3 regions of the Faecalicatena orotica genome follow, and region 3 is predicted to be linked to each of the others. Evidence: riboswitches for the same ligand, from Rfam matches in the RefSeq annotation. Region 3 holds a riboswitch; each other region holds the start of a gene.
The links. Region 3 has a riboswitch for thiamine pyrophosphate ahead of thiS (sulfur carrier protein ThiS). Riboswitches for the same ligand answer to the same signal wherever they lie in the genome.
Positions count from the first base shown of each region.

Region 1: linked by a shared signal. The riboswitch ahead of thiC (phosphomethylpyrimidine synthase ThiC) and the one ahead of thiS (sulfur carrier protein ThiS) in region 3 are both predicted to bind thiamine pyrophosphate.
Region 2: linked by a shared signal. The riboswitch ahead of thiE (thiamine phosphate synthase) and the one ahead of thiS (sulfur carrier protein ThiS) in region 3 are both predicted to bind thiamine pyrophosphate.

Region 1 covers NZ_CAJJZH010000003.1:148,417-151,569, reverse strand. The annotation lists gene truA (tRNA pseudouridine(38-40) synthase TruA) at 1-396, shown strand, start outside; gene thiC (phosphomethylpyrimidine synthase ThiC) at 429-1,733, opposite strand; TPP riboswitch at 1,901-2,013, opposite strand; gene feoB (ferrous iron transport protein B) at 2,104-3,153, opposite strand, start outside.
Region 2 covers NZ_CAJJZH010000003.1:30,397-33,549, forward strand. The annotation lists gene ABIN22_RS06915 (sensor domain-containing diguanylate cyclase) at 1-1,096, opposite strand, end outside; TPP riboswitch at 1,258-1,366, shown strand; gene thiE (thiamine phosphate synthase) at 1,418-2,095, shown strand; gene thiD (bifunctional hydroxymethylpyrimidine kinase/phosphomethylpyrimidine kinase) at 2,128-2,934, shown strand; gene ABIN22_RS06930 (DMT family transporter) at 2,987-3,153, shown strand, end outside.
Region 3 covers NZ_CAJJZH010000002.1:496,826-499,978, forward strand. The annotation lists gene ABIN22_RS05815 (DNA methyltransferase) at 1-1,011, opposite strand, end outside; TPP riboswitch at 1,229-1,335, shown strand; gene thiS (sulfur carrier protein ThiS) at 1,511-1,708, shown strand; gene thiF (thiamine biosynthesis protein ThiF) at 1,713-2,342, shown strand; gene ABIN22_RS05830 (thiazole synthase) at 2,342-3,115, shown strand; gene thiH (2-iminoacetate synthase ThiH) at 3,124-3,153, shown strand, end outside.

The DNA of each region.
Region 1 (3,153 bases), on a different contig from region 3:
CTGTACCGTATCGCCATAGGTGATGTCCCCAGCGTATTTGAGCGCAAATACACCTATTACGCCTTCAAGACACCGGATATCACGGTTATGCAGCAGGCGGCAATCCAACTGATCGGTAAACACGATTTCAAGAACTTTTCTACCGTAAAAAAGAGCAAGTCCACGGAAAAAGAAATGTATGAGATTAAAATTTATGGCGATGCCGATGAAATACAGATTTCCATGCGTGCAAAGGACTTCCTGCACAACATGCCCAGAATAATCGCCGGCACACTGCTTGACATCGGTCTGGGAAAGAGAAAGAAGGAATGCATCGAAGCCATCTTCTCCGGCGGGGAAGCAGCCAGCGCACCATGCGATCCCAAAGGACTGTTTCTTCAGGAAATCGAATATTAAAAGAGGGGCTTTACGGCCCCTCATTATTATTTTTATAAAATATCAATATGTTCCCCTGCCAGTGCCTTATTCATGCTGCGCACCGCACAAAATTTCCCGCACATGGAACAGGTATCCTCGTGTTCCGGCTTCCGCTCATCACGAATCCGTCTTGCCGTATCCGGGTCTATTGCACAGTCAAACTGCGCCTCCCAGTCCAGTTTTCTTCTTGCATCCGCCATTTTGTCATCGATTTCGCGTGCACCTCTTACCCCTTTCGCAATATCCGCTGCATGGGCAGCGATCTTGGAGGCGATGATCCCCTGCTTCACGTCCTCCACATTCGGCAGTGCCAGATGTTCCGCCGGAGTCACATAACAGAGGAATGCCGCACCGGAGGCCGCCGCGATGGCACCGCCGATGGCAGATGTGATATGGTCATAGCCCGGCGCAATATCCGTCACGAGAGGTCCCAGCACATAGAACGGTGCCCCCTGGCAGACAGACTGCTGTACCTTCATGTTCGCGGCGATCTGGTCCATCGGCATGTGGCCCGGCCCTTCCACCATCACCTGCACATCCTTCTCCCACGCCCGTTTCGTCAGTTCCCCGAGGCGCACGAGTTCTTCAATCTGGCAGACATCCGTGGCGTCCGCAAGACATCCCGGCCTGCATGCATCCCCAAGAGAAATCGTAACGTCATATTCACGGCAGATATCCAGAATCTCATCATAATATTCGTAAAATGGATTTTCCTCCCCAGTCATGCACATCCATGCAAACACAAGGGAACCTCCCCTTGAAACAATATTCATTTTCCGCTTGTGGTTCTTGATCTGGTCAATCGTTTTCCGGCTGATACCGCAGTGCAGCGTCACGAAATCCACCCCGTCCTCCGCATGCAGACGTATCACATCAATAAAATCTTTTGCAGTCAGTGAATCCAGATCCCGCTGGTAGTGGATCACGGAGTCATAGATCGGAACCGTCCCAATCATTGCCGGGCACTCACTTGTCAGTTTCCGCCTGAACGGAATGGTATTCCCGTGGGAAGAAAGGTCCATGATGGCATGCGCCCCCATATTAGCGGCCTCCATCACCTTCTCCATCTCCACATTATAATCCTTGCAGTCTCTGGAAACACCCAGATTCACATTGATCTTCGTCTTCAGCATAGATCCCACACCCTCGGGGTCAATACAGGTATGCCTCTTGTTCGCGCAGATCACCACCCTGCCGGAAGCTACAAGAGGAAGAAGTTCTTCCACTGTCATAAGCTCCTTTTCAGCCACAGTCTTAAGTTCTTTCGTCACGATACCCTTTCGTGCCGCCTCCATTTGTGTTGCATAATTTTCCATTTCTCTTTACGTCCTTTCTTGAATCGTCTTTAATTTGTAATTAGATTCTGATGGATTCAAGTAAGCCACGCGGATGAATACGTAATCGAGGTGCGGGATTCCCCGGATATTGCTTTTAAAAAAGAAAAACTGCTGCAATGCAACATGAGCATTACAGCAGTAAAATCCATTCACCCTCTGTATATCCCTACGTTGGCATTATCCAAATCAGGTTCATGGGTCTAAGCGATTCAGCTTACTCTCAGCCCGCTTGATACGCGAGCTCCCCTGTTTACGTTTTTTATTATACTATGCGGCCTGTCTTCTGACAAGAGAAAACTGACGATTTTTCTACCACGATTTTTCCATGTTCCAAATTATGGTGTAAACCCTAAAGGAAAAGCCCTGTAATATGAAACGCCAGAAAACTTACTATCCAGGCAACCGCCAGCTGGAACAGAACGATCCCGAGTGTGACTTTTCTGCTGCCCACTTCCCGTCTGATCGTCGCAATCGTAGCCGTACATGGCACATACAGCAGGCAGAATACCATCAGTGCATAGGCATTTGCCGCGCCGAACCCCATTGCGCCCAGTGTCCCTACGAAGCTTGTCATCCCGTGGGCCGTAGTGATGTTCTGAATCCCGAACAGAACACTGCAGCTGGATACAACGACTTCCTTCGCCGCGACTCCGGCAATCAGCGCAACCACGATCTGCCAGTAACCCAGCCCGAGCGGCTTAAATACCGGTACAATGGCCTTTCCCACGATGGAGCCAAAGCTCTGGCTGATGTCCGTCACATACCCGGACATGCCGAAGTTCAGAATAAACCACATGATGATTGAAGCGATAAAGATAACCGTACCGGCTTTTGAAAGGTAATCCTTCACCTTTTCCCACACATAAATCGCAATCGTCCTTGCGTTCGGAGTCTTGTACTCTGGCAGCTCGATGAGCAGCGCATGCTCTGCCTTGCTTCCGTCAATCTTGGACAGAATAAATGCCGTCGTAATCGCCACGACAATTCCGAGGATATACATGGAATAACAGGCCAGCATTGCATTTTTCCCGAAAAACATGGAAGAAAACAGTACATAAATGGGAAGTCTTGCGCTGCATGACATAAACGGCGTTACCAGAATCGTCTTCAGCCTGTCCTTTCTGTGCTCCAGTGCACGGGAAGCCATAATCGCCGGAACCGAGCATCCAAATCCGAGCAGCATCGGAAGAAACGCCCTCCCAGACAATCCAAGATGCCCCATGATGTCATCCATGACAAAGGCCACCCTCGCCATGTATCCGCTGTCTTCCAGAAAAGCCAGTGCCAGAAACAGGATAAAGATGTTCGGCAGAAACGTCAGGATGCCTCCCACTCCGGAAATGATCCCGTCTACAATCAGCGACTGCAGCATGGAACTGACGTGCCATGCCTCCAGCAG
Region 2 (3,153 bases), on a different contig from region 3:
CCGTCTGGGGCGATATGTAGAACTGAATCAGAGAAAGTAAGGCTGATACGATCAGCACGATCAGAGCTGCCAGCATAGGCCGGGCGTATGGCGACCGGTCCTTCCTGTAACGTTTCAACAGGAATATGAGAAGTACAATTACACTGAATACAATCAGGAAATGTGTAACAGGGAGCATTTCTACAAAACTGAAGATATTGAGTGAAAATAAAACACCCTGTACCATTATATTAAGCAGCAGAAGGAATTGTATCCTGGTCAGTATGCCGTATTTATCGGGGCAAAGTTTACCGACAAATGAAAATACAGGAATTGGCAGAGACATAAAGCTATAAAAGGAAAGTACACATACAATGACCGGGTTCTTCCAGAATAACTGCGGCAGCTGGGAATCTGTGAAAACCCAGATTACAGATAATAAAAGAAGAAATGCCAGAGGACGCAGCATGCTGCAGCCCTCCCATCTGCCTCTGTTCTTCTGCCACAGATAAAGGGCCAGCAGGCATATGCCGGTAATGAGCATGAAAAACAGGCTTATAATCAATTCTATATGAGAAAAAAGATAGTCTGTGATGTAAGCGCTCCCCGTGCCAAGTTTAATGGAATTCAAGCCGGTTTGAAGAAGCTTGTAAGGCTGATAGACTTCAATCGAAACGGTCTGTCCGCCCATGTCTGTATTCAGGGGAATCTGGGCAGTAAAATGTCCTGTCATACCTGATGGCGCCTGAATCTTGCCGGCAGAATAGTCATAGATACATAAATCATTGACAAATACTTTGATATAGGTGTAGTTCACTTCAATGAAAAGGCAGTCATAGTCCGTGAGCTCCGGCAGTGTTTTAGAAAATGTCACGGGACCCTGAGAATCTTCTTTCCATTTACTGATCTCGGGAATTGTTGTTATAGTTCCTGAACTGTCGGCAATGTACCAGTCTTCAGAAAAAGAACGAATTCCGGAGTCCTGAAACCGGCTGTATGGTGCATCATTCTGTAAACAGGAGGACACGATTGAAAAAGTATATATAAGAAGGGTGAGCAGGATGACTCCCAAATAGATATGCCCGGACTTATTTACTTTTTGGCCTGGTTCATTCATGAATGCTCCTCCTTTCTACTGCAATTCGCTTTGACTGATATTATATCATACTTTCGAACCGGTGTGAAATGAAAATAGAGGCAGGCAGAGTTTCATAATCTTAAAAAACTATTGAGTCTGTGGTTGAAAATATTGATGGAAAGTGTATAATTAAGAACGATGATATGAAAAAGGGGAGCCTGCGTAAGCAGGCTGAGAGTAAGCTGGTATTGCTTAGACCCGTAACCTGATTTGGATAATGCCAACGTAGGGAGATATGGAAGCAGACTTTGCGGATATACCTGTTTTGGTATATCTGCTTTTTTATTAAGGAGGAATTGTATGGAAAGGATTTTGGGAACAGCTAAAGGGAAGAAGACTAGGTGCCGCAGGGAAAGCATGCTTTTGTACGCGGTGACTGACCGCACATGGCTTGGGGACGCCACGCTTGCAAAACAGGTCGGGGCGGCCATAAAAGGGGGAGTTACTTTTATCCAGTTTCGGGAAAAACATCTGGATAAGGAGGCTTTTATCAGAGAGGCTAAAGAAATAAGGGAGGTCTGTATGAACTATCAGGTCCCCTTTGTGATCAATGACCATGCAGATATTGCTGCTGCGATTGATGCAGACGGCGTGCACGTCGGCCAGAAGGATATAGATGCCCTGGATGCGCGCAGGATACTGGGGGAGGACAAGATCATCGGGGTGACGGCCCGGACTGTGGAGCAGGCCCTGCGGGCGCAGGAACACGGGGCAGACTATCTTGGGGTCGGGGCAGTTTTTCAGACAAACACGAAAGCAGATGCCGTAGAGGTGAAAAGAGACACGGTAAAGGCAATCTGTGAAGCCGTGGATATCCCTGTCATTGCAATCGGAGGAATCGGGGAGGACAATGTACTTCAGCTTGCGGGAAACGGGCTGTGTGGAATCGCGGTGGTAAGCGCCTTGTTTGCCCGGCCGGATATTGAACAGGCCGCCAGAAATCTCAAGCGGCTGTCTGAAAAGATGGTAAACCAATGAGAAACGGACAGGATAAGAAAGGAAGTACGGCTATGAAGACCGCATTAACAATCGCAGGGAGTGACTGCAGCGGCGGTGCTGGTATACAGGCGGATATTAAGACGATGCTGGCAAACGGGGTATATGCCATGAGTGCGGTCACGGCGCTGACGGCCCAGAATACGACCGGTGTGGCAGGAATTATGGTGGTGGAGACGGAATTTCTGAAGAAACAGATCGACTGCATTTTTACGGACATCCGGCCAGATGCGGTAAAGATCGGGATGGTGCCCACTGCAGGGCTCATAGAAGCAGCAGCAGAAAAACTGAAGGAATACCGGGCCGGTAACATCGTCGCAGACCCTGTCATGATTTCAACAAGCGGGGCAAGGCTGATCGATGAAGACGCAGAAGCTGTTTTAAAAGAAAAGCTGCTCCCTGCGGCAGCACTTGTTACCCCGAATATTCCTGAGGCAGAGGTCCTTTCCGGCCTTACGGTCCGGTCAGAAGAAGACATGGTGCACGCTGCTGGAATCATTTACCACAGGTACGGATGCGCGGTCCTTTTAAAAGGCGGCCACAGGACCTGCGATGCCAATGATCTGCTGTATCAGAAGGACGGGACACGGTGGTTTTTTGGAAAAAGGATTGAAAACCCAAATTCACATGGAACAGGATGCACCCTGTCCAGCGCGATAGCCTCAAATCTGGCAAAAGGATATGATCTGGAGACGTCTGTTGAACGGGCAAAAGAATACCTGTCAGGCGCACTTAGGGCCATGCTTGACTTAGGAAAAGGAAGCGGGCCTCTGGACCATGCCTTTGTAATGGGTTGCAGAAATTCAAAAAAGAACATATAATAATATATCGGCTCCGAAAATGCCGGTCAGACTATTGAGTGGGAGACGGTATATGAAGAAAAAATATTTAGGAATTATTTACATTGTATTATCCGCTTTTTGTTTTGCACTTATGAATATGTTCGTACGCCTGTCAGGTGACCTGCCGTCCGTACAGAAAAGCTTTTTCAGAAATCTGGTGGCGCTTGTCTTTGCATTCGCCATCTTAAAAAAGGACAG
Region 3 (3,153 bases):
GATCATGGTGTGATAGTTCTTTTTGCCGCCGTGGAGCTCCTTCTCGGCGTCCAGCTGCCTGCAGACGTCCAGTATTTCCTCGTAGATCGGTTCGAGCAGCGGTGACTTCAGAAATTCATAAGTATCTTTGCGCTCGCGGGAAACCATCTGTGAACAGGAGCGGACCAGATTTGGCCGTATCTTCTTCTGCAAATCCCCCCAGCCCTTGATTTCCCCGAGTACGGACAGCTCCAGACGGGTCGCGTCGGCATAATCATAATTATTCGCATACGGGGGAGAAGTGATAATCAGATCTACGCTGTCAGCAGGGACGTCAGAATCTTCCCTCGCATCCTGAAATAACAGATTTGCTTTGGACTCATGGGAATGGGCCTGCATATACTGCATGTCCCCGCACATGATGTCCGTCTGTTTCTGAAAGGCTTCGTATGCATCCGCGACCCTTGCCTTTGTCTTATTGGGAAGCACATACTGCCATGTGGCAGTTCCGGCATGCGAAGCGCTGCGCAGGATTGAAATAAAATTCATCCATGCCAGAAGATATTCATCTGTATCATCCTTATTGATTTCCAGTGCTTTTCTCAAATAATTTATTTTTTTCAGATTATCGATATCATAGCTCTTATAAACGATATCAGGATAAGTATACATCTTGGTCTTTAAATGCTTAGCACAGTCCAGTATCTTATCGGCCTCGCGGATGAACAGGTCCGTGTCGGCAGGCCATGATAACTTTGCTTTTGCTACTTTATAAACAAACGGGTGTCCTTCATATCCAATGGAAGAGATCCCCATTTTATCACATACTAATAGTGTTGTTCCGGAACCGGCAAACGGGTCCATAACGGTGACGGCATCTTTCGAAAGCTGGCTGGAGGCCAGATATTCATGAATCATACTTTCAACCCACTCTGCTGAGAAACCGGCTGAATAGCGGTACCACCTGTGGAGTGGAAGGGACATATTATCGATGAAAGTTGAAGTGCTGTCTTTTTGAATGCTGTTAGCCATCGTTGTTTCCTTTCATTTTTGGTCTAAAATTACAGTATAACACAAAATTTAATCCCGAAGGGTTCCTGATAGAATTTCCAGCATTTTTTCAATCTTTTCACGGAGGACGCCTACTTTATGTTATCGACCTATATTGTAACAAATAATCGCAAAAAAGTACAGAATTTGCTTTTTTCAAGCTTGACAAAAAATTTGTGATCATGTATATTTATACACATAAATTGAACAGGGGAGCTTATAGATAGGCTGAGAGGAAGTTGTGAACTTCGACCCATATACCTGATTTGGATAATGCCAACGTAGGAACGGAAGTAAGTAATATTACGGGAAGTGCCTGAGGCATTTCCCGTTTTTGCGTTTTGGCTTTAAATTACATAAGCAGTACCGACGAGAGTGAATGAGAGTTCATGAAGGGGTGCACCACCGCGGGTGTATTTCTTTTGTGAACTCTTTTTCCATAATAAAAGAAACATGAAAATGATCGAGAGGAGGAAATGATATGCTGAAAGTAAACGGAAAGGACAGGATGTTTACAGCCGGGATGACCGTGGCGGACCTGCTTAGGGAAATGAAACACCCGGCGGAGCGTGTAGCTGTTGAAAGAAACGGGGATATCGTGCCGAAGAGATGTTTTTCAGAGGTCTGTCTGGAGGACGGGGATACGATCGAGGTTGTAAGTTTTGTGGGAGGGGGCTGATTATATGCTGACATTCGAAGAAATAGAAGCGGCGCTTATCCAGCGGCATACAGAGGAAATACAGAAAAAACTGAAGACTGCGAGAGTGGCGGTGGCCGGGCTTGGCGGACTTGGCTCCAATGTGGCCTTTGCACTGGCACGGATCGGCGCCGGGCACCTGCACCTGATTGATTTTGACCGGGTGGATATCACCAATCTTAACCGGCAGCAGTATTTTATCCGGCATATCGGCCTGTACAAAACAGAGGCATTAAAACAGGAGCTTGAGGAAATCAATCCGTATCTGGATATTAAGACAGATTGTGTGAAAGTGACGCCGGAGAATCTGAAGCAGTTGTTTCAGGAGGAAGATATTGTCTGTGAGGCGTTCGATGAACCGGAGGCAAAAGCAATGCTGGTCAACGGGATTCTGGAACATTTCCCGGACAAGTTTCTTATAGCGGCATCCGGCATGGCTGGATATGGCGGCAGCAATGCGATCCATACGAGGAAGATTACAGAACATTTTTACCTGTGCGGGGATGAGACCGCAGAATCCGCGCCCGGAAATGGGCTGATGGCGCCCAGAGTGGCACTCTGCGCCGCCCATGAAGCAAATCTGATCACAGAATTAATTATAGGAGGAAAAGAATAATGGAACAAAAAGACACACTGGTCCTCGGGGGACATTGTTTTGAATCACGTTTTATCTTAGGTTCGGGCAAATATTCACTGGAACTGATACGGGCAGCCGTGGAAAAGGCCGGGGCACAGATTATTACACTGGCCCTGCGCCGGGCAAATGAGGGAGGAATGGCAAATATTCTGGATTACATACCGGAAAATGTAACGCTCCTTCCGAATACTTCAGGAGCCCGGAATGCTGAGGAGGCAGTGCGGATAGCCCGTCTGTCCAGAGAAATCGGGTGCGGGGATTTCGTGAAGATAGAAGTTATCCATGACTCCAAGTATCTGCTCCCCGACAATTACGAGACAATCAAGGCGACGGAAATTCTGGCAAAGGAAGGTTTTATCGTAATGCCTTATATGTACCCAGATCTGAATGCGGCGAGGGACCTTGCAAATGCCGGTGCAGCCTGTATCATGCCTCTGGGTTCACCGATCGGTTCTAACAAGGGGATCTGTACAAAAGAGTTTATCCAGATTCTGATCAATGAAATTGACCTTCCGGTCATCGTGGATGCCGGCATAGGAAAACCTTCACAGGCCTGTGAAGCAATGGAAATGGGCGCGGCAGCGGTCATGGCGAATACGGCGATCGCGACTGCCGGAGATATCCCTGCAATGGCCGAAGCCTTTAAAAAGGCAGTGGAAGCCGGGCGCAGTGCATATCTTTCAGGGCTGGGCCGTGTACTGGACCAGGGGGCAAGCGCCTCATCACCGCTTACCGGGTTTCTGGCAGAATAGGAGGAGAAATGAGCAAAGAGAATCATGTAAATGAAAGT